Regions from separate parts of the Kineococcus aridisoli genome, predicted to be linked through region 2. Evidence: riboswitches for the same ligand, from Rfam matches in the RefSeq annotation. Region 2 holds a riboswitch; the other holds the start of a gene.
What was found. Region 2 has a riboswitch for cyclic di-GMP ahead of ACRYM2_RS20355 (malectin domain-containing carbohydrate-binding protein). Riboswitches for the same ligand answer to the same signal wherever they lie in the genome.
Positions count from the first base shown of each region.

Region 1: another riboswitch for cyclic di-GMP. It lies ahead of ACRYM2_RS14620 (hypothetical protein); the one in region 2 lies ahead of ACRYM2_RS20355 (malectin domain-containing carbohydrate-binding protein).

Region 1 covers NZ_JBJLSF010000052.1:13,197-25,009, reverse strand. Annotated here, with positions in the region: gene ACRYM2_RS14660 (hypothetical protein) at 1-464, opposite strand, end outside; gene ACRYM2_RS14655 (glycosyltransferase) at 461-1,537, opposite strand; gene ACRYM2_RS14650 (hypothetical protein) at 1,624-1,980, opposite strand; gene ACRYM2_RS14645 (GlxA family transcriptional regulator) at 2,043-3,089, opposite strand; gene ACRYM2_RS14640 (alpha/beta hydrolase) at 3,241-4,116, shown strand; gene ACRYM2_RS14635 (copper homeostasis protein CutC) at 4,130-4,870, opposite strand; gene ACRYM2_RS14630 (asparaginase) at 4,926-5,915, opposite strand; gene ACRYM2_RS14625 (carbonic anhydrase) at 5,992-6,618, opposite strand; cyclic di-GMP riboswitch class I at 7,028-7,107, shown strand; gene ACRYM2_RS14620 (hypothetical protein) at 7,119-7,781, shown strand; gene ACRYM2_RS14615 (class I SAM-dependent methyltransferase) at 7,820-8,623, opposite strand; gene ACRYM2_RS14610 (pyridoxamine 5'-phosphate oxidase family protein) at 8,638-9,180, opposite strand; gene ACRYM2_RS14605 (hypothetical protein) at 9,265-9,591, shown strand; gene ACRYM2_RS14600 (hypothetical protein) at 9,598-9,912, opposite strand; gene ACRYM2_RS14595 (magnesium and cobalt transport protein CorA) at 9,960-11,159, opposite strand; gene ACRYM2_RS14590 (SpoIIE family protein phosphatase) at 11,261-11,813, opposite strand, start outside.
Region 2 covers NZ_JBJLSF010000103.1:4,233-16,045, forward strand. Annotated here, with positions in the region: gene ACRYM2_RS20315 (acyltransferase family protein) at 1-843, shown strand, start outside; gene ACRYM2_RS20320 (glycosyltransferase) at 857-1,930, opposite strand; gene ACRYM2_RS20325 (O-antigen ligase family protein) at 1,927-3,354, opposite strand; gene ACRYM2_RS20330 (putative glycoside hydrolase) at 3,508-4,737, shown strand; gene ACRYM2_RS20335 (nucleotide-binding protein) at 4,829-6,169, shown strand; gene ACRYM2_RS20340 (glycosyltransferase family 4 protein) at 6,166-7,290, opposite strand; gene ACRYM2_RS20345 (oligosaccharide flippase family protein) at 7,370-8,845, opposite strand; gene ACRYM2_RS20350 (glycosyltransferase family 2 protein) at 8,838-9,842, opposite strand; cyclic di-GMP riboswitch class I at 10,046-10,120, shown strand; gene ACRYM2_RS20355 (malectin domain-containing carbohydrate-binding protein) at 10,169-11,813, shown strand, end outside.

The sequences.
Region 1 (11,813 bases), on a different contig from region 2:
ACCGCCAGCGCGAACACGGCGCTCACGACCAGCCGCAACCCCGGCACGTCCGTCAGCGCCAGCACCGGCCGGGTCAGCACCGAGTACCCGCTCCAGTAGCGGAAGTACGTCGCCGGGGGGATCACGGACCCACCGGCGGCGAGCGCGCGGATCTCGCCCACCCCGTCCTCGCAGGAGGACAGCCGCGGTCCGCCGGTGGCGCGGAACCACAGGCTGCGCTCGTCGTCGGCGGAGCTGACGCCGTAGCCGAGGACGACGCACTCGGTGAAGCGGTCCGCGCTGCCGCCGACGCGGTCGGGGGCGTAGGGGGCGCCGTAGTCGCCGCTGTCCACGGCCTGCGCCAGGTGCCGCACGATCGGCTCGTTGGGCACCGCCTGGGCGGCCACGAGCAGCCCGAGGAGCACCAGCTGCAGGACGACGAGGGCGGCGAGCGCCTTCGCCGCGAACCGCAGGACGCCCCTCACCGCCGGCCCGTCCGGGGTTCCGTCCGGGGTTCCGTCCACGGTTCCGGCCGGGGTTGCGCCCAGGGGTGCGCCCGCTCGTCCGCCTCCGCGGGGCGGGTGCGCAGGTCGAGCCCGTGCGGGCCCGGGTGCTGCAGGTACGACAGGCGCGAGGCCTCGTCGGAGGCCCGGTGCACGGCGTCGAGGATGACCCCGACCGCCGCGACGAGCACCGCGATCATCATCAGCGCAGAGGCGAGGATCGCGGTGGGGAACTTCGGCACCAGCCCCGTGCGCGCGAACTCCACGACCACCGGCACGCCGAGCACCAGCGCCACCAGCGCCACGAGGCCGCCGAGGAGGGCGTGCACGAGCAGCGGCCGCTCGAAGCGCGCCAGGCGCGCGATCCAGCCGAGGATCGCGAAACCGTCGCGGTAGGTGCGCAGCTTGCTCTCCGAACCCTCCGCGCGGTCGCGGAAGCCCACCGGCACCTCCCGCTGCGGCACCCGCAGGTTCACCGCGTGCACGGTGAGCTCCGTCTCCACCTCGAAGCCGCGGGAGATCGCCGGGAACGACTTCACGAACCGCCGCGACATGACGCGGTAGCCGCTGAGCATGTCCGTCACCGGCGTCCCGAACACCGTGGAGACGACCGAGTTCAGCGCGCGGTTGCCCGCCGCGTGCCCGCGCCGGTAGGCGGTGAGGCTGCTGGGCCGGCGCACCCCGACGACGTGGTCGAGGCCCTCGGCCACCAGCAGGCGCACGAGGTCGCCGGCCACCGAGGCGTCGTAGGTGTCGTCGCCGTCCACGACGACGTAGATGTCGGCCTCGACGTCGGCGAAGGCGCGCCGGATGACGTTGCCCTTGCCCGGGCGCGGCTCGAAGCGCACCACCGCCCCGTGCCGGGCGGCGACCTCGGCGGTGCGGTCGGTGCTGCCGTTGTCGTAGACGTGGACGACGGCGGTGGGCAGCGCCGCGCGCAGGTCGTCGACGACCTTGCCGACGGCGGCCTCCTCGTCCAGGCAGGGCACGATGACGGCGACCCGGCCGCCGACCTGACCCTGCGCGGGAGGGGGACCCGTGTGCTCGACCGGCATGGGGACGAGCCTAGGGCGGGCACCGCCGCAGCCCGTGCAGGCGCTCGCCGGGAGCCCGGGTCGTCAGTGGGGGCGTCAGCGGGTCGTCAGCAGGGCGGGCGGCCGTCGCCGGGCCGCTCCGCGGCCACCTGCGCACAGGCCGTGGACGGGGAGGTGCGGGCCCGGGCCGCGGACTGCACCCCCGTGGCCACGGCCGCGACGACGACGGCCAGGACGACCGCGGCGCCGAGGTAGCGCGCCAGGGACGGCGCCTCCTGCGAGCGGGCGGCGGCGGGCGCCGGACGCGCGGCGCGGGCGGACGAGCGGCTACCGGCGGGCGCGGCGCTGCGCGAGGCGGGCGGGGACGCGGGGCGCGGCCGCTCCTCGGCGATCTCCTCGACCAGCTCCCCGGGCCAGATGCCCGCGTCGTGCACGCGGTGCGCGCGCTCGGGAGGTCGGTCCATGCCGTGTCATCGGTGCGCCCGGTGGCGCCGTTGACCAGCCCTCACCCAGGTGGACGCCCGCCTCACACCAGGACGGGTGCCGCCGCGCGCCGGGGAGCGGGGGCGGGCTGTGCCCGGAACGCCGCCCGGTAGGCGGCGGCCGTCGTGCCGACGAGGCGGCTGAAGCTGCGGCGCAGGCTCTCGCTGCTGCCCAGACCGACCATGGCGGCGACCTGCGCGACCGGGAAGTCGGTGGTCTCCAGCAGCACCTTGGCCCGGTCGACGCGCTCGGCGGTGATCCAGTCGAAGACGCTCATGCCGGTGGCGGCGCGGAAGCGGCGCACCAGGTGCCGTTCGCTGACGTGCTCGTGGCGGGCCAGCGAGGCCAGCGTGTGGGGTTCGGCGATGTTCTGCCGGATCCACGTCAGCAGCGGTTCGACCCCGGTGCGCTCGTCGGCGCGCAGCGAGCCCTTGACGAACTGCGACTGCCCGCCGGGCCGGTGCGGGGCGCTGACGAGGATGCGGCCGAAGTCGTTGGCGTAGGCGCTGCCGAGGTCCAGGGCGAGGATGTGCAGGGCCAGGTCGGTGGCCGACAGGATCCCGCCGGAGGTGTGCACCGGTCCGTCGTCGACCCACAGGTTCTCCGCGGCCAGCCGGGCCCGCGGGAACGCGGCGCGGAACTCCTCCGACAGCAGCCAGTGCGTGGTGGCCGTCCTGCCGTCGAGCACCCCGGCCCTGCCGAGCACGAACGCGCCGCCGCAGAAGGAGACCATGCGGGCGCCGGCCTCCCGCGCGCCGTGCACCGCGGCGCACAGCCGCTCCGAGCGCTCGGCCAGCGGTTCCTCCAGCCCGGGGACCATGACGGTGTCCGCGCTCAGCGTGGTCTCCAGGGGGGCCAGCGGGCCGGGGTCGATCCCCGTGGGCAGCACGTGCCGTTCCGCCTCGCCGACGAGCACGACCTCGTAGGGCGTCTCCACGTCGCCGGTCACCGCGGCCAGCGACGGCATGCGCCGGCCGAACACCTGCTGCGCCACGGCCAGTTCCAGCGCCACGGTGTCCGGCAGCACCAGCAGCGCGATGACGTGCTTGTCGCGGCCGCGACTCGTCGGGGGTCGTCTGCCCGGGCGCACGGGTCTCCCTCCAGCTGGCGGGCTGCCGGCCGGACGTGGCCGGATGCGTGGGCATCGTGGCAGGCGCTGTGGGATCCGTCGAGGCCCGCGGCGCCAGGGTGGAGGCGTCGGCGGGGCCGGTCCCGCCGCACCGGACCGAGGGAGAAGGACCGTGACCGCTCAGCCCACCACCAGCACCCCGACCGCGCAGGACCTCGGCTTCGCCGCCCGGGCCAACGCCTCCGGGCGCACCCCGGTCGTCTTCGTCCACGGCCTGTGGCTGCACGCCGACAGCTGGCAGCCGTGGGTCGAGCTGTTCGAGTCCGCCGGCTACGCCGCCCACGCCCCCGGCTGGCCCGGGGACGGGGCCACCGTCGCCGAGACCCGCGCCCACCCCGAGGCGCTGGCCGGGGTCGGCGTCGAGCAGGTCACCGAGCGCTTCCGCCGGGTGATCGCCGCCCTGGACACCGCGCCGGTCGTCGTCGGGCACTCCTTCGGCGGCCTCGTCGCGCAGAAGCTGCTCGGCGAGGGCCTGGCCCGGGCCGCCGTCGCCGTCGACCCGGCCCAGATGCGCGGTGTGCTGCGCCTGCCGGTCGTGCAGCTGTGGAACGCGCTGCCGGTGCTGGCCAACCCCGCCCAGCTCCGCGGCACGAACTCGCAGTCCGCGGATCGCTTCGCGCGCACCTTCGCCAACGCCGTCCCCCGCGCCGAGTCCGACGAGATCCACGCGCGGTGGACGATCCCCGCGCCGGGTCGGCCGCTGTTCGAGGCCGCGGTGGCCAACCTGCTGGCGGGCACCCCGGCGGCCGTGCGCACCGGCGCCGACCGGGGGCCGCTGCTGGTGATCGGCGCCGGGCGCGACCGCACCGTCCCGGCGGTCACCACCCGCGCGATCGCCGCGCGCTACCGCGCCGCCTCCAGCATCACCGACTACGAGGAGTTCCCCGGCAAGGGGCACTCGCTGGTCGTGGACTCCGGCTGGCGCGAGGTCGCCGACTACGCCCTGCAGTGGCTGACGTTCGTCGGGCAGCCCGCCCGGTCGGCGTGAGGGGTGGCGCTCCTCAGCGTCCCACCAGCGCCGCGACGACGGCGCGCACGACGTCGGGTGCGGTCGCCAGGCGGGGGACGTCGTAGCTGACGGCGGTCGCCGACGGGGCGCCGGTGGCGGCGACGGGCGCGGCGGCGCGCAGGTGGACGGCGTCCACGCCGGTGCGGGCCACGAGGGCGGCCGCGTTCGCGGGGCGCACCCCGCCGCCGGCCATGACCTCGATGCGCCCGCCGGCGCGCGCGACGAGGTCCGCCAGGACCTCCGCGCCCTGCACGGCGGTGCGGGCGCCGCCGGAGGTGAGCACCCGGGTGACCCCGGCGTCGACGAGCAGCTCCAGCGCGCCGGGCAGGTCCGGCAGGGTGTCGAAGGCCCGGTGGAACGTCACCGGCAGGTCCCCGGCGGCGTCGACGAAGCGCGCCAGCAGGGCGGTGTCCACGCCGCCGTCCGCGCGCAGCGGGCCCACGACCACCCCCAGGCGCACCCCGGGCGGGGCGGGCAGCGCGCGCACCGCGGCGATGTCGGCGAGCTGGACGTCGACCTCGGCGGGCGAGCACGTGAAGTCCCCGGCCCGCGGGCGCACCAGGACGCTGACCTCCAGCCGGGACACCCGGGCCAGCACCGCGGACAGGAACCCGCTGCTGGGGGTCAGGCCGCCCTCGGACAGCGCGGCGCAGACCTCGACGCGGGCGGCGCCGCACTCCTGCGCGACCAGCGCGCCCTCGACGTCGTCGAGGCAGACCTCGACCGCGGTCACCGCGCGATCGCCAGGGGAGTCACCGGAACAGTCACCGGAACAGTCGCCGGGGGAGTCACCGGGTGGCCGCCCACGCCGTCAGGGCGGTGCCGGGCGCGATCTCGCCGACGCGCACGCCGCCGCCGAGCACCGGCACCACGCGCAGCTCCTGCGCGCCCGAGACGTCCACGCCGAAACCGGCGAGGACCTCCAGCGCCACCAGGGTGGTGGCGCGGGGGTTGCCGTCGGCGACCTTGAGCGCCACCGCCTGCCCACCGGGACCGGCGACGCCGAGGACGCCCTCCGCGCCGCCCTTGGCCAGCGCACCCGGCACGCGCCGCACCAGCTCGGTGTTCGGGTGGCCGGGGCCGCCCACGAACTCCGGGTGCGCGCGCACCGCGGCGGCGACCCGGCCCGCGGGTTCCCCGGGACCGGCGCGGTGCAGGGCGCGGAACGCCGTCGCGAGGCCGCGCACGGTCGTGCCGAACAGCGGGGCGCCGCAACCGTCGACGGCGTCGGCGGTCACGGGCGTCCCGGTGAGCTCGGCGCTGACGGCCCGCACCCGCTGCTGCAGCGGGTGCCCGGGCGCCAGGTAGTCCTCGGTGGACCAGCCGTTGACCCGGCAGGCCAGCAGCATCGCCGCGTGCTTGCCGGAGCAGTTCATCCGGACCCGGCTGGGCCCCTCCCCGGCGCGCACCAGCGCGTCGCGGGTGGCCTCGTCCTGGGGCCGGTCCTCGGGGCAGCGCAGCGCGTCCTCGCCCAGCCCGGCCTCGGCCAGCACGGCGCGGACGACCTCGACGTGGGCGTCGGTGCCGGTGTGGCTGCCCGCCGCGATCGCCAGTGCCGGCCCCTCCAGCGGAGCACCGGCCAGCAGGCACGCGACCGCCTGCAGCGGTTTGGCCGTCGAGCGCGGCAGCACCGGCTCGTCCACGGGGCCCAGCGCGGCGGCGACGGACCCGTCGGCGTCCAGGGCGAGCAGCGCCCCGAGGTGGCGGCTCTCGACGAGGCCGGAGCGCCGGACGACGGCGAGCTCGGCGAGGGCGGGGGTGTTCGCGGGCTCAGCCACGGGAGTTCTCCACTTCTCCGCGCGCCGGCGGCCGTCGGCGCGCCGCCGAGCCTACGCAGGGCCGCCGGCGCCCGGGTCAGGAGAAGGTGACCGCGCCGTCGTGCAGGTCGTAGGTGGCGCCCACGACGCGCAGCCGCCCCGCCTCGACGGCCTCCGCGAGCAGCGGGTCGGCGCTCAGCTGGGCGACCTCCCCGGCCACGTTGAGGCGCACGGCCTCGGCGAGGCGGTGCTCCTCGTCCGCACCGGGACCGGCGTCGGCCAGGGCCTGCTCGGCGGCCGGGCGGATCGCCTCGACGAGCGAGTCGATCGCGGTGCCGGAGGCCGCGGAACCGCTCTCCAGCGCCTCCAGCGTGGCCTTCACCGCACCGCACCCCTCGTGGCCGAGGACGACGAGCAGCGGGACGTGCAGGTGCTCCACGCCGTACTGGATGCTGCCGAGGACCGGCGGCGCGAGGACCTGGCCGGCGGTGCGCACGACGAACAGGTCCCCGAGGTCCTGGTCGAAGACCAGTTCCGGCGGGACGCGGGAGTCCGCGCAGGAGAGCACGATCGCGAACGGGTGCTGCCCCCCGGCGATCCGCAGGCGGTGCTCGGCGGGGTGGCCGGTGTGGTGCTCGGGGTGCGCGGTGAAGCGGGCGTTGCCCTCGCGCAGCAGTTCCAGCGCCTGCTCCGGGTCGCTGATCTGCTCCGGGCGCTCGTGCACCGCTCCCGGTGCCGCCGGCGATCCCGTCGATCCCGGGTCCGTCCGCGGACCCGTTGCGCCGCAAGCGGCCAGCAGTGCGCCGCCCCCCAGCGACGCCCCCCAGCGGAACATCCCCCGCCTGCTCGTGCCCCGCTGCGCGGGCAGCGCGGATCGTGCGTCGTCCATGGTTCCCCCCTCGGTGGTGCCGCGCGGATCCCCGCCGCGCGGTGCGCACGTTCCCCCCGGACCGTGCGGCCGGAACGCTACTGAACCCGCTGCCGCCGTGTGGGGGATTTTTCCCGCGACCGCTCGCCCGCACCGCGCGGGGCCGGTTGCGCCGTGCGGGTGAGGACCCGGCCGGCGCGCACCGCCGGTCGGGTGGTGCGCGTGGGCGGGTGGTCGAGCCGCCCGCCGGGACGGCCGATGCTTCCCGGGACAACGGCAAACCCGTCGCGAGACGGGGACGCAAAGCCCAGGGGCCTCACCACGTGAGGTGGCCCGGCTACCAGGAGGACACCGCGATGCGCCGCACCACCACCCTCAGCCTGTCGGTCGCCCTGGCGGCGGCCCTCGCCGTGCCCACCGCGGCCGGCTCCCTCGCCGCCGCCCGCTCCGGCGGGACGCACCCCGCCGCGCGCCCCACGGCCGCTCCCACGGCGACGGCGACGGCGACCGCGACGGCCACCGCGACGGCCACCGCGACCGCGACGGCCACCGCGACCGCCGTGCCCACCGGCAGCGCGCCGACCATCACCCGCGGCCCCCGCGGTGCCCGCACTGTCGTCGTCGCCGGGAGGCTCAGCGCCGTCGACGCCGCCACCGGCCGGGTGACCGTCACCGTCCAGGGCGGCCGCGACAAGGCGCTGCGCGGGCAGGAGGTGGACATCGCCCTGGCCGCCGGTGCGGTGCTGCGCCGCGACGGCGCCACCGTGCAGGCGTCCGCCCTGCGCGCCGGCGACCACGTCAGCGTCCAGTGCACCCGCAGCGGCGACGGCACCCTCACCGCCACCCGGCTGAACGCGAACGGCCGTGGTGGTGAGGCGCCGGTCGACGAGCCGACGGCGACTCCGACGGCGACTTCCACCGCCGCTCCGACGGCGACTTCCACCGCCGCTCCGACGGCGACTCCGACCGCCACCGCGACCGCCGCCCCGACGGCGACCGCGACGGCGACGGCCGGCTGACAGCGGCGCGGCGGGCGGCGGTCCCGGGCCGCGCGGGATCAGCGCGTGCGGCGGGCGACCTGCAGCAGGTTCAGCTCGTGCTTGCGGACCGTTCCGCGGGGGCGGGCCGCGATGAGTTCCCGGATCCCCGCGAACAGCGTCGCCCGCTGCTGCGGTGTCGCGGCGATGTGCCCGGAGTAGGTGGACAGCAGCGCCAGGTACTCCTCGGCGGTGTGCTCCCGGCTCGTCACGTAGCGGTGCACGATCGGCTGCCCGAAGCGCCCGCTGCCGGCCATCGCCGCCACGTCGGGCGCGGGCACCTCCTCGGGAGGCACCGGGCCGCCCTTGCCGTCGCCCATGCCGACCTCGTCGTAGACCCGTTCGACGACCCGGAAGAAGTCGTCGCCGTCCGGCGGTGCGACGTGCTCGGTGGCGACGATCGCCAGAGAACCCCCGGGGCGCAGCAGGTCCGCGGCCCGGGAGAACGCGGTCCGCTGGTCCAGCCAGTGCCACGAGGTCGCCGCGAGGACCAGGTCGAACGGTTCCCGGTCCCGCGGCTCCCACGCCTCGAAGGGCGAGACCACCACCTCGACGTCCCCGCGGCCGGCGAGCACGCGGCGTGCCACCGCCGCCAGTTCCCGCCCCGGTTCCAGCGCCACGACGCTCCAGCCGCGCTCGAGCAGCCCGCGTGTGGCCTGCCCGGTGCCCGCCCCGATCTCCAGCACCCGGGCTCCGGGCGCCGGCCCGGCCGAGAGCGCCAGGTCGTCGAACAGCGCCGCGGGGTAGCGCGGGCGCACCCGCTCGTACAGCTCCGCGACCGTGTCGAACGTCGTGGCCAGCCCCGCGTACGGTTCCCGTTCCACCGCGGCGCCCCCCGTCACAGGCCGAGCAGGCCGTCGATGCTGCTCGCGTTCTTCTGCGCCCGGTAGGCGTCCATGCCCGCCGGGCCCTTCTTCTCGGCGTTGCGCCGGATCAGGTCGCGCTCGTCGGTGACGACGTCCATGACCGGCACCCCCCACCCGCACGAGTCGCTGACGCGCTCGACGTCGACGGTGATCACTGCTCGGGTGCTGGGGTTGGACGGGTGCAGCGCCACGACCTCCCGGAAGGCGTCGGTCCCGGGCAGGTGCACCTGGCCCTGCCCGTGCAGGCGCACGATGCGCGGGCGCTGGTCGAAGGAGGTGAACATGACGCAGATGCGCCCGTTCTCGCGCAGGTGGGCGATCGTCTCCACACCGCTGCCGGTGAAGTCCACCCAGCCCACGCGGTGCGGGCCCAGGACGGAGAAGGAGTCCCCGCCGCGCGGGGAGACGTTGACGCGCCCGTCGGCGGCCAGCGGGGCGGTGGCGGTGAACCACACCGGCTGCGCCTCGATCCAGCGCCGCAGCGCCTCGTCGATCGCCTCGAACACCTTCGCCACGTCCAGACCCTAACGGCTCGGGCCGCCGATCGGCGGTGGCGCGGTTAGCGTGGACGCGCACCGCCCCACCGGAGAGGACGCGACATGAGCAGCGAACCCCAGGACGCCCCCGTGCCCCGCGAGGTGCCGTCGCCGCCCGGTGCGGACCTGCCCGCGGTCGTCGACGAGATCGACGAGCGGGTCGGGCTCGCCGGGCGCGAGGCCGTCGAGCGCAGCCGCGAGGAGGACGGTGGCGGCGACCCCTCCGGCGACGTCGTGCCCGACCCGGCCGGCGGGGGCGGCGAGGCCGGTGGGGGCGGCGAGGCCGGTGGGGAGGTCGACGAGGCCGACCAGCCCGCGGACCCGACGCTGCGCACGGACGGCGGGCAGGGCGGCGCCGACGGGGTGCCGGTGTCCGAGCCGACCGGCTGAGGCGCCTTAGAGGAGGCTGAGCCCCACGACGGCCTCGGTGAGCATCTGGTCGTGCTGCTGCTCGTCGAGCGCGCCCTCCGCGAGGCGGTGGTCCAGCACGCGGCTGACCAGCTCGATCGCGTCGGCGCGCTCGACGGTCAGCCCGTGCCCGCCCACGGCCGGGTGGACGGCCAGCGCTCGCCCGTCGCCGTGGTCCGGGCCGGCCAGCCACGGCCCGCCCTCCCCCCGGGCGACCAGGCGCCGCACGTCGGCGGGGTCCATGGCCAGCACCGCGTGCGAGATGCGGTCGAGGTCGTAGACGTCGGGCTGCTCGTCGGCCATGCGGCGATCCTCGCACCGGTGGCGCCGGCGCGCCGTTCCTCAGCCGCTCACAGCCACTTCTTGGCGCGGAACACGACGTAGAGGACCGTGCAGACCAGGACGATGACGGCCAGGACGACGAAGTAGCCGTAGCGGGTGCCCAGTTCCGGCATGTGCTCGAAGTTCATGCCGTAGATGCCGGCGATGGCCGTGGGGACCAGCGCGATCGCGGCCCACGCCGAGATCCTGCGCATGTCCTCGTTCTGCTGGGCGGTGACGCGGTTCTGCCGGACGCTGACCTGCGTCAGGTGGGCCTGCAGGACGTCGGTCAGCAACCGGTCGTAGCCGTCGATGGCGTCCGCGGCGCGCAGCAGGTGGTCCAGCACGTCGCGGTAGTAGGGCCGCTTCTCCTCCGCGACCGCGGTGGCCCGCGGGCCCACGGGACCACCCTCGACGAGCCGCTGCAGCGGGTTCACCAGCGGCACGACGGCGCGCTTGAACTCCAGCACCTCCCGCTTCAGCTTGTAGATGCGCTCGGCGTGCTCGTCCTCCCCGCCGCTGAAGACCTGCTCCTCGATGTCCTCGACGTCGACCGCGATGGCCTCGACGACGTCGCCGTAGCCGTCGACGACGTGGTCCAGCAGCCGGTACAGCACCGACGCCGGGGCCGGTGCGGGCGGCCCGCCGGGCAGCGGCACGTCGAGGTCCACCTCCCCCTCCTGCAGCCCCAGCGCGCCGAGGTCCAGCTCGGGCACGTCGAGCTCGGCGCGGACGTCGGCGACGACGGAGGACTCGCCGTGGCGGACGGTGATGAGGAAGTGCGCCCCCAGGAACACCGCGACCTCGCTGATGTCGACGACCTCGTCGTGGTCGACGTAGCGGACGGGTTTGAGGACGGCGAACGTCAGGTCGGGGTACTGCTCGAACTTCGGGCGCTGGTGGGCGTTGATCGCGTCCTCGACCGCCAGGGCGGGCAGGCCGAAGGGGACCGCGAGGCGCTGCAGGTCGCGGGCGCTGGCCCCGTGCAGGCCGATCCAGACGAAACCGCCGTCGGAGCGGGCGGTGGACAGCGCGGCGTCGAGGTCGGAGACCTGCCGCTGGCGCCCGTCGGCGTGGTAGAGCTTGCAGGCCACCACGGGCAGCTCCGCCAGGGCACCCCGGGCGCCGACGGTGGCCACGCCCTCCGGCCGGCCGCGCTCCGCCGCTCCCGGCCCGTCGGCGCGCCGGGACCGCCGCGGTGCGGAGCGCGGGGACGGGCGGGACGGCACGGCGGGCCTCCTGGGCGGGCGGGCTGGGCGGGCGGGCTGGACGGGGCCGGGCAGCGCCGGGACCGACGTCGATCGTAGGTCGCCAGCCCGCCGGCACCGCCTCACGCGCGCTCGAGGCTGAACCAGACCACCTTCCCCGAGCGCCCACCGTCCGCGTCCTGCCGCACGCCCCACGCGCTCGCCCCGCCGTCCACCAGGCGCATGCCCCGCCCGTTGAGGGCGTCGTCGTGCTCGGTGAGCACCTGCGGCGGGCGGTCGTTGCCGTCGTGCACCTGCACGAGCAGCCGGTCCCCCGAGCTGGTCACCGTCACCCGCGCGTCGCTGCGGCCGTGGACGACGGCGTTGGTCACCAGCTCGCTCGTCAGCAGCTCCGCCGTCGAGGCGTCGTCCTCGCCCCAGCCGCAGCGCGCGCACACCTCCCGCACGACGGTGCGCGCCTCGCGCGCCGAGCGCGGGTCCGGCGGCAGCACGATCACGCGCGTGGTCGAGGGGCCCTCGTCGGCCGCGGGCGCCGCCTCCCCCGCCGCGGGGGCCGCACCTCCCGCGGGGACCTGCCCGGCGCCCGCGGCCGCGACGAGCAGCAGCGCCGTGCGGTCGTCCTCGCCGCCGCCCGCCCCGACCGACAGCAGCTCCCCGCACAGCGCGTCCGGCTCG
Region 2 (11,813 bases):
AGCCTGGCGCGCCAGAGCGTGCGCACCTTCGCCGTCCGCCGCTTCTTCCGCCTCTACCCCACCTACTGGCTCGCCCTGGCGGCGCTGGTGGTCCTCGGCGTCGACGTCGCGCGCGGGCTCGCGGCGCACGAGGTGCTGGCCAACGCCCTCATGGTGCAGACGCTCGTCGCGGCCCCGCTGCTGCTGGGCCCGGCGTGGACCCTGAGCCTGGAGCTCGTCTACTACGCGCAGTCCGCCACGGCCAAGCGGCTGGGCCGGCTGGATCGCTCGACGCAGCTGGGGTGGGTGTGGCTGGGCGGCTACCTCGCGGCGGCCGTCGTCGAGCGCGTGCGCGGCGTGGACCTGCCGGGCACGTTCGCGCTCATGCTGTTCTGCGCCGCGCTGGGGCACGCGCTGCACCTGCGCGTCAGCGCCGGGGACGGCTCCTGGAAGCCGCTGCTCGCCGCCTCCCTGGTCGTGGTCCCCGCGGGGGCGCTCGTCGGGACGGGGCTGGACGGCGGCGAGCCGTGGTCCCCGCTGGCGCTGAGCGCCTCCTACGCGGGTGGGCTGCTCCTGTTCGCCGGCTGCGCCGTCCTCGGCCGCCGCTCGGTCCCCGGCGCGCTCCTGCGGCTCGGCGCGATCAGCTACGCGCTCTACGTGCTGCACCCCGCGGTGGGCGCCCTGCTGCACGACCGGCTGGGCCTGGAGGGTCCCCTCGCGCTCGTCCTGGAGATCGGCGGCATCCTCGTGCTGGCCCGGCTCGTGCACCGGTTCGTGGAGCAGCCCTCCATCCGCCTGGGCCGCCGGCTGACGTCCCCCGTCCCGCGCCGGGCCCCGGACCCCGCGGAGCAGGGCCTGCCCTGAGGCGGTGGACCCCTCAGCGCCGGCGGGGCTCCCGCAGCACCCGGGCGTACAGGTCCCGGTAGGCGTCCAGCATCCGCTGCGGCGCCCACCCGTCGCGGGCGCGCAGCGCCGCGCTCGACAGCGCCTGCGCCGTGCCCGGCTCGTCGAGGACGCGCCGCAGCGCACCGGCCACCGCGGCCGGTTCGCCCGGCGGCACGAGCAGGGCCGTGTCCTCCAGCACGACGTCCACGACGCCGTCCACCGAGGTCGCCACGGCGGGCACCCCCAGCGACAGGGCCTCCAGCAGCGACAGCGGCAGCCCCTCCCACGAGGAGGTGGACACCAGGCAGCTGGCCGTCGCCAGCAGGGCCGCGACGTCGTCGACCGCGCCGATGAAGCGCACCCGGCCGCCGGCCGCGTCCGCCTGCCGCCGCAGCGGCTCCAGCAGCGGCCCCTGGCCTGCGACGACGACGTCGACGTCCTCGTCGAGGGAGCGGGCCGCCTCCACCAGGGTGCCCCACGCCTTCTGCTCCACCAGGCGCCCCAGCCCGACGACCACCCGGCCGCGCAGGCAGTGGACCTCGCGGACGGCCGCGACCCGCTGGGCGGACGCCTCCTGCAGCGCGGCCCCGTTGACCACGACCGTGCGCCGCGCCGGCGGCAGGCCGGCCGCGCCCAGCGCCCGGTCGACGGCCGGTGCGCAGGAGACCACGAGCGCGCGGGTCAGCCGCAGCAGCCGCGCGGCGGAGGGGTAGTCCTCGTGCGCCAGGCCGTGCACGGTGGTCACCAGCGGCGCCGGCGAGCGGGCCGCGGCCAGCGCCAGCTGCGCGGCCACGGTGACCCCGACGTTGTGGCTGTGCACCACGTCGGGGCGCAGCTCGCGCACGAGGGCGTGCAGCGCGGCCGCCGTCCGCAGCAGCCCCGTGCGCGAGCGGGCGATCAGCGGCACGGCGTGGTGCGGCACGCAGCCCAGGCGCGGCACCCAGGCGCCGCCGGCGGAGGCGACGGCGACCTCGTGACCGTGCTCGCGGGCGTCGGCGGCCAGCTGCACGACCATGCGCTCGGCGCCGCCGGGCTCGAGGGAGGCGATGACCTGCAGGACCCTCACCGCGGGCCCCCGCCGACCGCGACCACCGGGGCGGCTCGCCGCGGCACCGCCCGCGCCGGCGCGGCGCCGCCGGGCGGGTGCTCCCGGACGGCCAGCGTGGCGCCGAGGGCGGGCAGGACCCAGAACGGTGCGTAGTACTGCTCGCTGAGGAAGACCGCGCCCACCCCGGCCACGACGAAGCCGGCCGCCAGGCCCGACAGCAGCGCCTGCGTGCGGGGGTCGCCGGAGCGCCGCGTGAGGGCCAGCCAGCCGAGCAGCAGGTACAGCAGGAACATCGCCAGCCCCGGCGCGCCGAGCTCGGCGAGCACGTGCAGGTAGGCGTTGTGCGGCGGCGGCGGCGGGCCGCTGAGGTCGTAGGGCAGGGCGAACTCCCAGTAGCGGCTCTCGAAGTTGCCGGGGCCGACGCCGAGGACCGGCGAGGAGGCGAACTGCTCCACGGCCAGCGCCCACGTCGTGTACCGGGTGTCGATGTTGGAGGAGGCGACGTGCTGCTTGCGGTCCAGGGCCTCGGTGACCGTCTCGGGGCTGGTCAGGAAGGCCGCGAGCCCCACGAGGACCATGAGCGCGAGGGCCAGCAGCGCCCAGCGCAGCGCCAGCCGCCGGGTGAGGACGGCGAAGGCGCCGGCGGCCGCGAGGGCCACCAGCCCGCCGCGCGAGAACGTCGCCAGGATGCACGCGAAGACCACCGCCAGGGCGAGCACCCGCAGCACCGCCCCCAGGCGCCCGCCGTTCCAGCGGATCCGGTAGACGATCACCGGCACCACCATCGCCAGCAGGAAGGCGAAGTCGTTGGGGTCCTCCACCGGCCCCTTGGCGCGCTCGGCCCCGGCCAGCAGGAACTCGTACAGGCCCAGCGCCGCGGACAGCGCCGCCGCGGCCGTCATGACGTCCACCATCAGGTCCACGGTGCGCCGGTCGCCCGCCACGGCCTGCAGGACGAGGAAGCACAGCACGAAGAGCATCAGGTAGCGCAGCGCGACCTGGCGGCCCACCTCCTGGTCGTGCGCGAAGGCCATGCTCAGCGGCAGCCACACCGCCAGCGCGGCGACCGCCACGGTCAGCGGCGGCAGCACGACCGGCCGCCGGCGCACGAGCACGTGGTAGCCGAAGCTGGCGCACGCCAGCGCGCCGACGAGCTTGGAGGGGCTCAGCAGGCTCGTCGAGGTCGCCAGGTAGCCGTCGAAGAAGAAGGAGGCGGCCAGCACCGCGACCGCGACCTGCAGGCGGACCACCAGCCACCAGGCCACCGGCAGCCCCACGAGCAGGACGACACCGGCGGCCGGGGCCAGCGCGCACGCGGCGGCGAGCGCGACGCCCAGCAGCCCCGCGGCCGCGACGAGGGAGACGAGCGGCAGCGCGGTGCGCCGGTGGCGGACCGGTCGACCCTCCGGGCGGCGGACCGCGTTCTCCACCGACGTGGACATGGAGCTCCTGGTGACGCGACGCGGGACGGGCGGCCGGGCCCAGCGAGTCTACAATCGGCGCGGCGAGGTCGGCGCCGTCCGCGCCGCACGACCCCCACCACCCCCGGACGGCACCGGCCCGGGGCGCACGAGGCCACCGACTCGCGAGGGACGATGACCGCCAGCTCCCCACCGGCACGCCGCGGGTTCCTCACCGGCGCCGCGCTGGGCGCGTGGCTCGCGCTGGGCGCGGCCTGCACGGGCGACCGGCGCGAGGCACCCCCCTCCCCCGCCCCGCCCCGCTTCGAGGGCCTCGTCCCGTCGTGGGCGGTGGACCTGAACTCCCACCCGGAGGACGACGGGGCGCTCGCCCCGGAGCTGCGCCGCCTGGTCGTGCTCAACGCCTGGGAGCTGCCCCGGCTGCGCGCCGTCAAGCGCGCCAGCCCGGCCACCTCCGTCCTCGTCTACAAGGACATGTCCTCGGTGCGCAGCTACCCGGGGGCGCTCGACGACGGCCGCGACGCGGCGCTGCTGCCCACGGGGGTCGGCTTCGCCGAGGCGGAGGCCATCGACCCCGGGTGGTTCCTGCTCGACGCCGCCGGCGCCCGGCTGGAGTGGGACGACCACCCGGGGCACTGGCACGTGGACGTCGGCGACGAGGACTACCAGAGCACCTGGCTGCGCAACGTCTCCCGCGAGGTCGCGGCCGGCGGCTGGGACGGGGTCATGATCGACAACGCCCTCAGCCGCGCCGACCTCTACACCCCCGGCAGGCCCCCCGCCCGCTACCCCGACGACCAGGCCCTGCGAGCGGCGACCCGCTCCTTCCTGGCGCGCGTGGGCCCGGCGCTGCGCGACGGCGAGGGGGTCGTCGTGCACGCCAACATCGGCGACAGCCGGCTGGCGCCGGGGCTGTGGCTGGACTGGGGCGGCCTGCTCAGCGGGCCGGTGGAGGAGAACTTCGTGACCTTCGCCGCCGGCGACGGCTACGGGCGGCTGCTGGACGACGTCGACTCCGGCTGGCGGCGCCAGGTGGACCAGCTGCACGAGGCCGAGGCCGCCGGGCTGGTGCCGCTGGTGAACGCGAAGGGAGACCCGGGGGACACCGCGCAGCTGCAGTTCGCGCTGGCGAGTTTCCTGCTGGCCACCGACGGGACGGGCCTCTTCTCCTACACTCCGGGGACGTGGTTGCCCGACCACGACCTCGGACGTCCGGAAGGCGCGTACTCACGGATGGCGAACGGCGTCTACAGCCGCGTCTTCGAGCACGGCCGCGTGCTGGTCAACCCCGGCGCCGCGGCAGCGGCGGTCGACCTGCAGCGGCCCCACGTGGACCTGTCGGGTGCCCGGGTCACCGCGGTGGACCTGCCGTCCGGCACCGGCGCCGTGCTGCGCCCGGCATGAGGCCCCCTCCCCGACCGAGAGGCACCAGCATGCGTCCCCCGCAGTCGCACCCGCCCGTGGCCCGCCCGCGGGCGCACCAGGGGGTGGCCCCGTGAACGTCGCGCTGCTCGCGGCCGCCGTCTGGCGGCGCAAGGCGGTGGCCGTGCTGCTGCTGCTGCTCGTCGCGATCGCCGGGTCGGTCTTCCTGGTCACCCGCGACGACCTCTACGAGTCCGACGTCAGCGTGGCCCTGCTGCCGCGCACCGACGCCACCGGCAGCACCGCGGCGTCCCTGCCCTACTACGCGCAGGCCGTCGAGAGCCTGCTGCCGACGTACACGCAGGTCATCGAGAGCGGCGTCGTGCTCGAGCCCGTCGCCGCCGACCTGGGGCAGCCCTGGACGCCCGACGCGGTCGAGGAGGCGATCGTCGTGCGCACCGTGCCGCAGTCGGCGATCGTCGTGATCGCCGCCCAGGACCCGGACCCGGCGCTCGCCGCCCGGGTGGCGCAGACCACCGCCGCGCGCTTCGTCGAGGACGTCGCCTCCGACGAGGTGCTGGAGGCCCGCACCCTCGACACCGCGCAGGTGCCGCTGGAGCCGGTCGCGCCCAACCGGCCGCTGGCCGCGGCCGCGATCCTGCTCGTCGCCCTCGCCGTCGGCGTCGCCGGGGCCCTCGCCGTGGACCGGCTCTTCGGGCGGGTGGACACCCGCCGGCAGGCGGAGCTGGCCACCGGCCGCCCGGTGCTGGGCGTGCTCGCCCGCCAGCCCGCGCTGCGCGGCCAGGCACCCCGGGTCGTGGTCGGCGACCCCGCCCACGAGCAGTTCGACGAGCAGCTGCGCACCCTGCTGGCCGACCTGCTCCTGGCGCTGCGCCAGCGCCCGCAGCACCTCGTGGTGGTCACCGGGGCCGCCCGCGGCCACGGCACGTCCACGGTGGTGGCCAACCTGGCGGTGCTGCTGGCCCGCGACGGGCACGAGACGCTCGTGGTGGACGCGGACCGGCGCAGCCCGGCGCAGCTGGACGCGTTGGGGGTGCCCCCGAGCGCACGCGTCGGCTCCGCGTCCTCGCGCCGGGACGGGGTGCACCAGACGGTGCACCCGCACCTGGCGGTGACCTCCACCGGCGGTGAGGGCCTGCCGAGCGCGCCGCGCCGGGTGGCGGGGCTGCTGGAGCTGGCCGACGTCGTCCTCGTCGACGCGCCCGCCGTCGACGAGACGGCCGACGTGCGCATGCTGGCGGCGGCCGCCCCGGCGGTCCTGCTCGTGGTCAAGGCGGGCTCGATGAGCGTCCGGCAGCTGCGCGAGGTGGTCGAGGACCTCACCGCCCGCGACGTCGACGTCGTCGGGACGGTCCTCACGGGGGTGCGCGGTGCCGGCGCGGCGGCGGCCCGCCCTGCGCCCGTCGCCGGGCGGGCCGCCGAGGTCCGCGCGGACGACCTGGCCCGCCCCTAGCCCGGGCCGCCGAAGCCCGCCAGCACCGCGCGGGCGTGGTCGGTCCACGTCCAGGACGCCGCCGTGCGGCGCGCCGCGGCGGAGTGGTGCGCGGGGTCCGCGGCGATCCGCCGCAGCGCGTCCTCGACGGCGCCCGGGTCGTCGGGGTCGACGACGAAACCGCCCCCGTCGCGCAGCCAGCCCCCCAGCCCGCTCTCCGGCGAGACGACGAGCGGGGTGCCGGCCGCCAGCGCCTCCTGGCCCACCCGGGCCATCCCCTCCTCCCGGCTGAGCAGCACCAGCGCCGAGGCCGAGGCGATCTCCTCGCCCAGGCGGTCGGTGTAGCCGGCCAGGCGCCACCAGTGCGGCAGCGCGGAGACCGGGAAGTCGCGCACGGGGTGGCCGAAGAGCACGCACTCCTCGGCCACGCCCGGCACGGGGCGCGGCAGCGCGGCGGCCAGCCGGTCCACCCCCTTGCGGTAGCCGATCTCCCCGGCGAAGACGACCCGCCCGTGCGCGCGGGGACGCCCGGCGGACGGGAGGTCCGGCGGGTCCGGGAACCCGTAGGGCGCCACGGCCAGGCGGGCCCCGTCCTGCGCCCACAGCGGGTCGGCGGCGATCTCGTCGGTGGGGACGGTGACGGCGGCCGCGCGGGCGTACTCGTGGCGCTCCAGGGCGACCATCGCCGGGCCCGGCACCGGCAGGCGGGCGCCGACGCGCGCACCGGCGGCCAGCAGGACCTCGCGCTGCCGGGCGACGTGGGTGGAACCGCGGCAGACGACGACCCGGTGACCGGGGGCGGTCAGCGAGGCGGCGGCGAAGGAGGACCAGGCCACGACGAGCGAGCCGGGTCGCAGCTGCGTGGCGGCCGCGGCGCCGAACGCCGCGTGCACGAGCACGTCGGGCCGGCGGAAGCCGCTCACCAGCCGCAGCGGCAGCCGCACGAGCGGGACGGTGCGCACCTGCACCCCGTCCACGGCCACCCGGGCGGCGGAGGTGACCAGGCGCACCGAGCAGCCCAGCCGCGCGAGGCCGCGCGCCAGGTCCGGGGCGTGCCAGAGCCCCCCGGCCACCACGTCGACGGGTCGCCCCGCCCACTGCTCCTCCGCCCGCTGCCGCCCCGCCCGCTGCTGCCCCGCCACGTGCACCACTCCTCGTCGACCCGTACGCCTGAACCGCAGACCTGCACCCCGCCCGCCCGCTCGCGGCGGCGCCCGGCGCTCAGCGCGAGCGCAGGGTGCCCACCACCCGGCGGACGTCGCGCAGGAGCCGGGGCCCCAGGGCGAGCAGCGCGCCGAGGTAGACGAGCGTGAAGAGGACCCCGGCCACCAGGAACGCCACCACGGACGTGTCGTCGTCCCAGGTGCCGCCGAGCCGGCGCACCGCCAGCAGCGCGCCGGCGGCCACGAGGGCGGCCAGCAGCGGGCGGGCCAGGTCCAGCAGCAGCCGGGGCAGCGACGCGCCCCCCAGGTCCGCGGCCAGCTTGGCGTGGGCCAGGAACAGCACCGCCGCCACGAGCACCTGCACGGCGGCGACCTCGGTGATCCCGCGGCGGCCGACCGTCAGCAGCAGCAGGACGAGCAGCACCACCCAGGCGCCGCGCAGCACCGCGACCGCTCCGGGGCGCCCGAGCGCCTGCACGACGGGGGTGGCCATGAAGGCGGCCGAGCGGAAGCAGACGTACACGCCCAGCAGCTGCGCGGCCGTGGTGGCGGCGCGCCAGTCCTCGCCGAGCAGGGCCAGGTACGGCGCCAGGGCGCTCACGCCGCCGCCGAGCAGCACGACGGCCGCCGCGCCCAGCCGGAAGCTGACCTGGAACCCGTCCTCCATGCGCCGCCGGTCGTCGGAGACCTGCACCAGCGCGGGGAACATGACGCCGACGACGACCTGGGTCACCACGACGAACGGCAGGATGGCCACCCGGAAGGCCAGGGTGTACAGGCCCAGGGCGCCGGGGCCGAGCAGCTTGCCGACGAGCAGGTAGTCGACGTTCTGCAGCGCGTTGTCGAGCCAGGTCGCCGTGAACGAGCCGCGCGCGTAGCGCCACATCTCCCGGGCGACCTCGCGGTGCCAGCGCGGCCCGAAGCGCTGCGGCAGCACCGCGAAGGCCACGAGGCAGCGCAGCACCTCGCGGACGGCGTCACCGACGACGATCGACCACACGCCCGCTCCGCGCACGGCCAGCACGACGGTCACGACGGCGCCGAGCACGCTGGGCACGCTGGCCGCGAAGCGGCGGCTGAAGGCGAGCAGCCGGGTGAGCTCCGCCTCGGCCACCTGCGCGAGCGCCGAGAAGGGCAGCACGAGCGCGTAGACGCGCAGCACGTCCCCGGCCTCGGGAGTGCCGAAGAAGCGCGCCAGCGGGTCGGCGAGCAGGAACAGCCCGGCCGCCAGGACGAGGGTGCAGGCACCGGTGACGAACAGGGTCGTCTCGGCCGCCTCGCGCACGCGGGTGCGCTGGTAGATCAGCGCGTTGAGGAAGCCGAGCTCGGAGACCGCCAGCAGCAGGAAGCTCAGCAGCGAGGCCAGCGAGGCGGTGCCGAGGGCCCGGGGGTCCAGGACCCCGGCCAGGGCCAGCAGGACCACGACGGCCACCCCGCGCTGCAGCCAGGTGGCCGCGGCCACCCAGACCGCTCCGCGGCTGGTGCGGCGCCCCATGCCGGTGGGCGCCGAGGTGGGCTCCTCCACCTCAGCCACGCGACCACAGCCGTTCGGCGCGCCGGTCGGCGAGCTCGGCCGCCGACCGCGGGGCCAGCACCAGCGCCAGCCCGCGCGCGGTCCCGCCGCGCGAGGGGGACGCCAGGGCGGGCAGGGCGCTGGTGCGGGCGGCCAGGGAGCGGCCGGCGCGGGCGTGGCGCAGTGCCCGGCCGGTGGCGACCTGCGCGCGCCACCGCCGGCGGCTGCGCGCGGCGACGGCCCGGTCGGCGGGGCCCAGCTGCGGCAGCAGCGACTGGACCAGGCGCAGCGAAGCCTCGGCGGTGCGCGACTCGCGGCTGAGGCTGCTCACCGACTGCCGGTACAGGTAGGTGGCGCTGCCGGCGGTCACGCGCACGCCGTCGCGCAGCAGGCGGATCCACAGGTCCCAGTCCTCGGCGCCGTCGTAGTCGCCCCGCCAGCCGCCGGCGGCGTCGTGGTCGGCGCGGCTGACCAGGGAGGCGGTGGTGAGGAAGTTGTGGGTCAGCACGTCGTGCCACTGCGCAGCGGGTTCGCGGACGGGGCGGTGGTGGCGGTAGGTGAGGGGGTCGATGCCCTTGCCGGGCCACCAGAAGAGCCCGTCCGGGCTGACGATGCCACCGTGCCGCTCGTGCAGGGCGACGAGCTCCTCGAGGTGGGTGGGCAGCACGACGTCGTCGGCGTCCAGGAACGTCAGCAGGCGCGCGCTGGAGCTGTCGACCCCGGCGCGCCGGGCGCGGCCGGGCCCGACGCTGGTGCGCAGGCGCACCACCCGCACGGGCAGCTGGTCCGCCCAGCTGCGGGCGAGAGCGGCGGTGCCGTCGCTGGAGCCGTCGTCGACGACGACGACCTCGGCCGGGCGCACGGTCTGCGCGGCGAAGCTCGCCAGCGCGCCGTCGAGGACGCCGACGGCGTCCTTGGCGGGGACGACCACGGCGACGTCGGCCGTGCGGCGCGCGGGTGCGCGCTCACCGCCCGCCACCGCGGTGGGCCCGTCAGGTGTCGCGTCGCCAGGTGTCACGAGGCAGTCCCGTCCGTCGCCCGACCCCCGTCGGGCCGTCCTGGGCCGTCAACATAACAAGGTCACCGCCGCACGGGTGGCCCTCCCCGCACAGGTCGTGACGCTCCGGCACCGGCTGCTCCGATCGGGTGATGTGCGGCCCGAGGCTGTAACGCCCGTTCAAGGGCCCCGCCCGCAGGGCCGAACTCATGGGGGACGGCAGCACGACGAAAAGGCAAACCCGCCGCGAGACGGGGACGCAAATCCACGGGGCTCACCGAGCCAGCCGGGTTACCGATGCGGGACAGCGCCGTCAGGTCCTGCGTGAGCGCTTCGGAGGACCTTCCATGCCCAAGACCCCCTTCACCCGACATCTGACCGTCGCCGGCCTGGTCGTCGGCCTCGGCGCAGGCCTGCTCTCCCCCGCCCCCGCGGCCAGCGCCGCGGACAGCGCGGTCAAGCGCATCAACGCCGGCGGTGGCGCCTTCACCGACGGCAACGGCAACGCCTGGAGCGCGGACACCGGTTACGCCGGCGGCGGCACCTACTCCACGCCCGCGAGCATCGCCGGCCCGCTGGGCACCCTGTACCGCTCCGAGCGCCACAACCCGGGCGCCTACCGCGTCGCCGTGGCCGACGCCAAGTACACGGTGCGCCTGCACGCCGCCGAGATCTGGTTCGACGCCCCCGGCCGCCGCGTCTTCGACGTCGTCGCCGAGGGCAGGACCGTGGCCAGCGGCGTGGACGTCTTCGCCCGCGCAGGCGGCAAGGACAAGCCGTACGTCCTGGAGGTTCCCGTCACCGTCACCGACGGCACCCTGGACCTGAGCTTCGTCAACCGCGTCGACAGCGCCAAGGTCAGCGGCATCGAGGTCCTCAAGGCCACCACCGCACCCACCACCGCACCCACCACCGCACCCACCACCGCACCCACCACCGCACCCACCACCGCACCCACCACCGCACCCACCACCGCACCCACCACCGCACCCACCACCGGTCAGCCGCGGGGCACCGTCGTCAAGCGCGTCAACTCCGGCGGTGGCGCGGTCACCGACGGCAACGGCGACGTGTGGGCCGCCGACTCCGGCTACTCCGGTGGCGGCACCTGGTCGACCTCGACCCCGATCTCCGGCCCTCTCGCGAAGGTCCACGCCAGCGAGCGCCACTCGGCGAGCGGGTACCGCTTCTCGCTGCCCAACGGCACGTACACCGTCCGCGTGCACGCCGCCGAGATCTGGCACGACGGCGCCGGCCGGCGCGTCTTCGACGTCGTCGCCGAGGGCAAGACCGTGGCCAGCGGCGTGGACGTCTTCGCCCGCGCCGGTGGCAAGAACAAGCCGTACGTCCTGGACGTGCCGGTGACGCTCACCGACGGATCGCTCGACCTCGGCTTCGTCAAGCGCGTCGACAACCCCAAGGTCAGCGGCATCGAGGTCGTCGCCGGCGCCACCACCGCGCCGAGCGGGGCACCCACCAGCGCCCCCAGCGTCCCGGGCACGCCCCGCCCCACCGGCAACCCCACGGGCATCCCGACCGTCACCCCCGGCACGCCCACCACCGCGCCCACCGCCACCAGCACCGCTGCGCCGGTCACCTTCACGCCGGGGACGATCCCGCTCTCGGCGCCCGAGATCGTCAACCCCGGTCGCGGCCTGTTCAAGTGGCTCGGCCACGAGTGGCTCAAGCAGCCCGAGGCCGCGAAGTACACGTACGACCGCTACAACTGGTCCGACATCGAGACCAGCCGCGGCGTGTACGACTTCTCGCGGATCGACGCGGAGCTGGCCGCCGCCAAGGCGCGCGGCGGCAAGTTCGGGTTCCGCATCATGTCGATGCACTTCGGTGGTCCCGCCTCCGCGGTGCCCGCCTACCTGCAGGGCGAGGCGGGCGGGTTCTGGGCGACCGACGCCGGCCGCCAGTACTGGGTGCCGAACTGGAACAACCCCGCCTACGCCGAGCGCGTCGAGGCGTTCATGAAGGCCGTGGCGG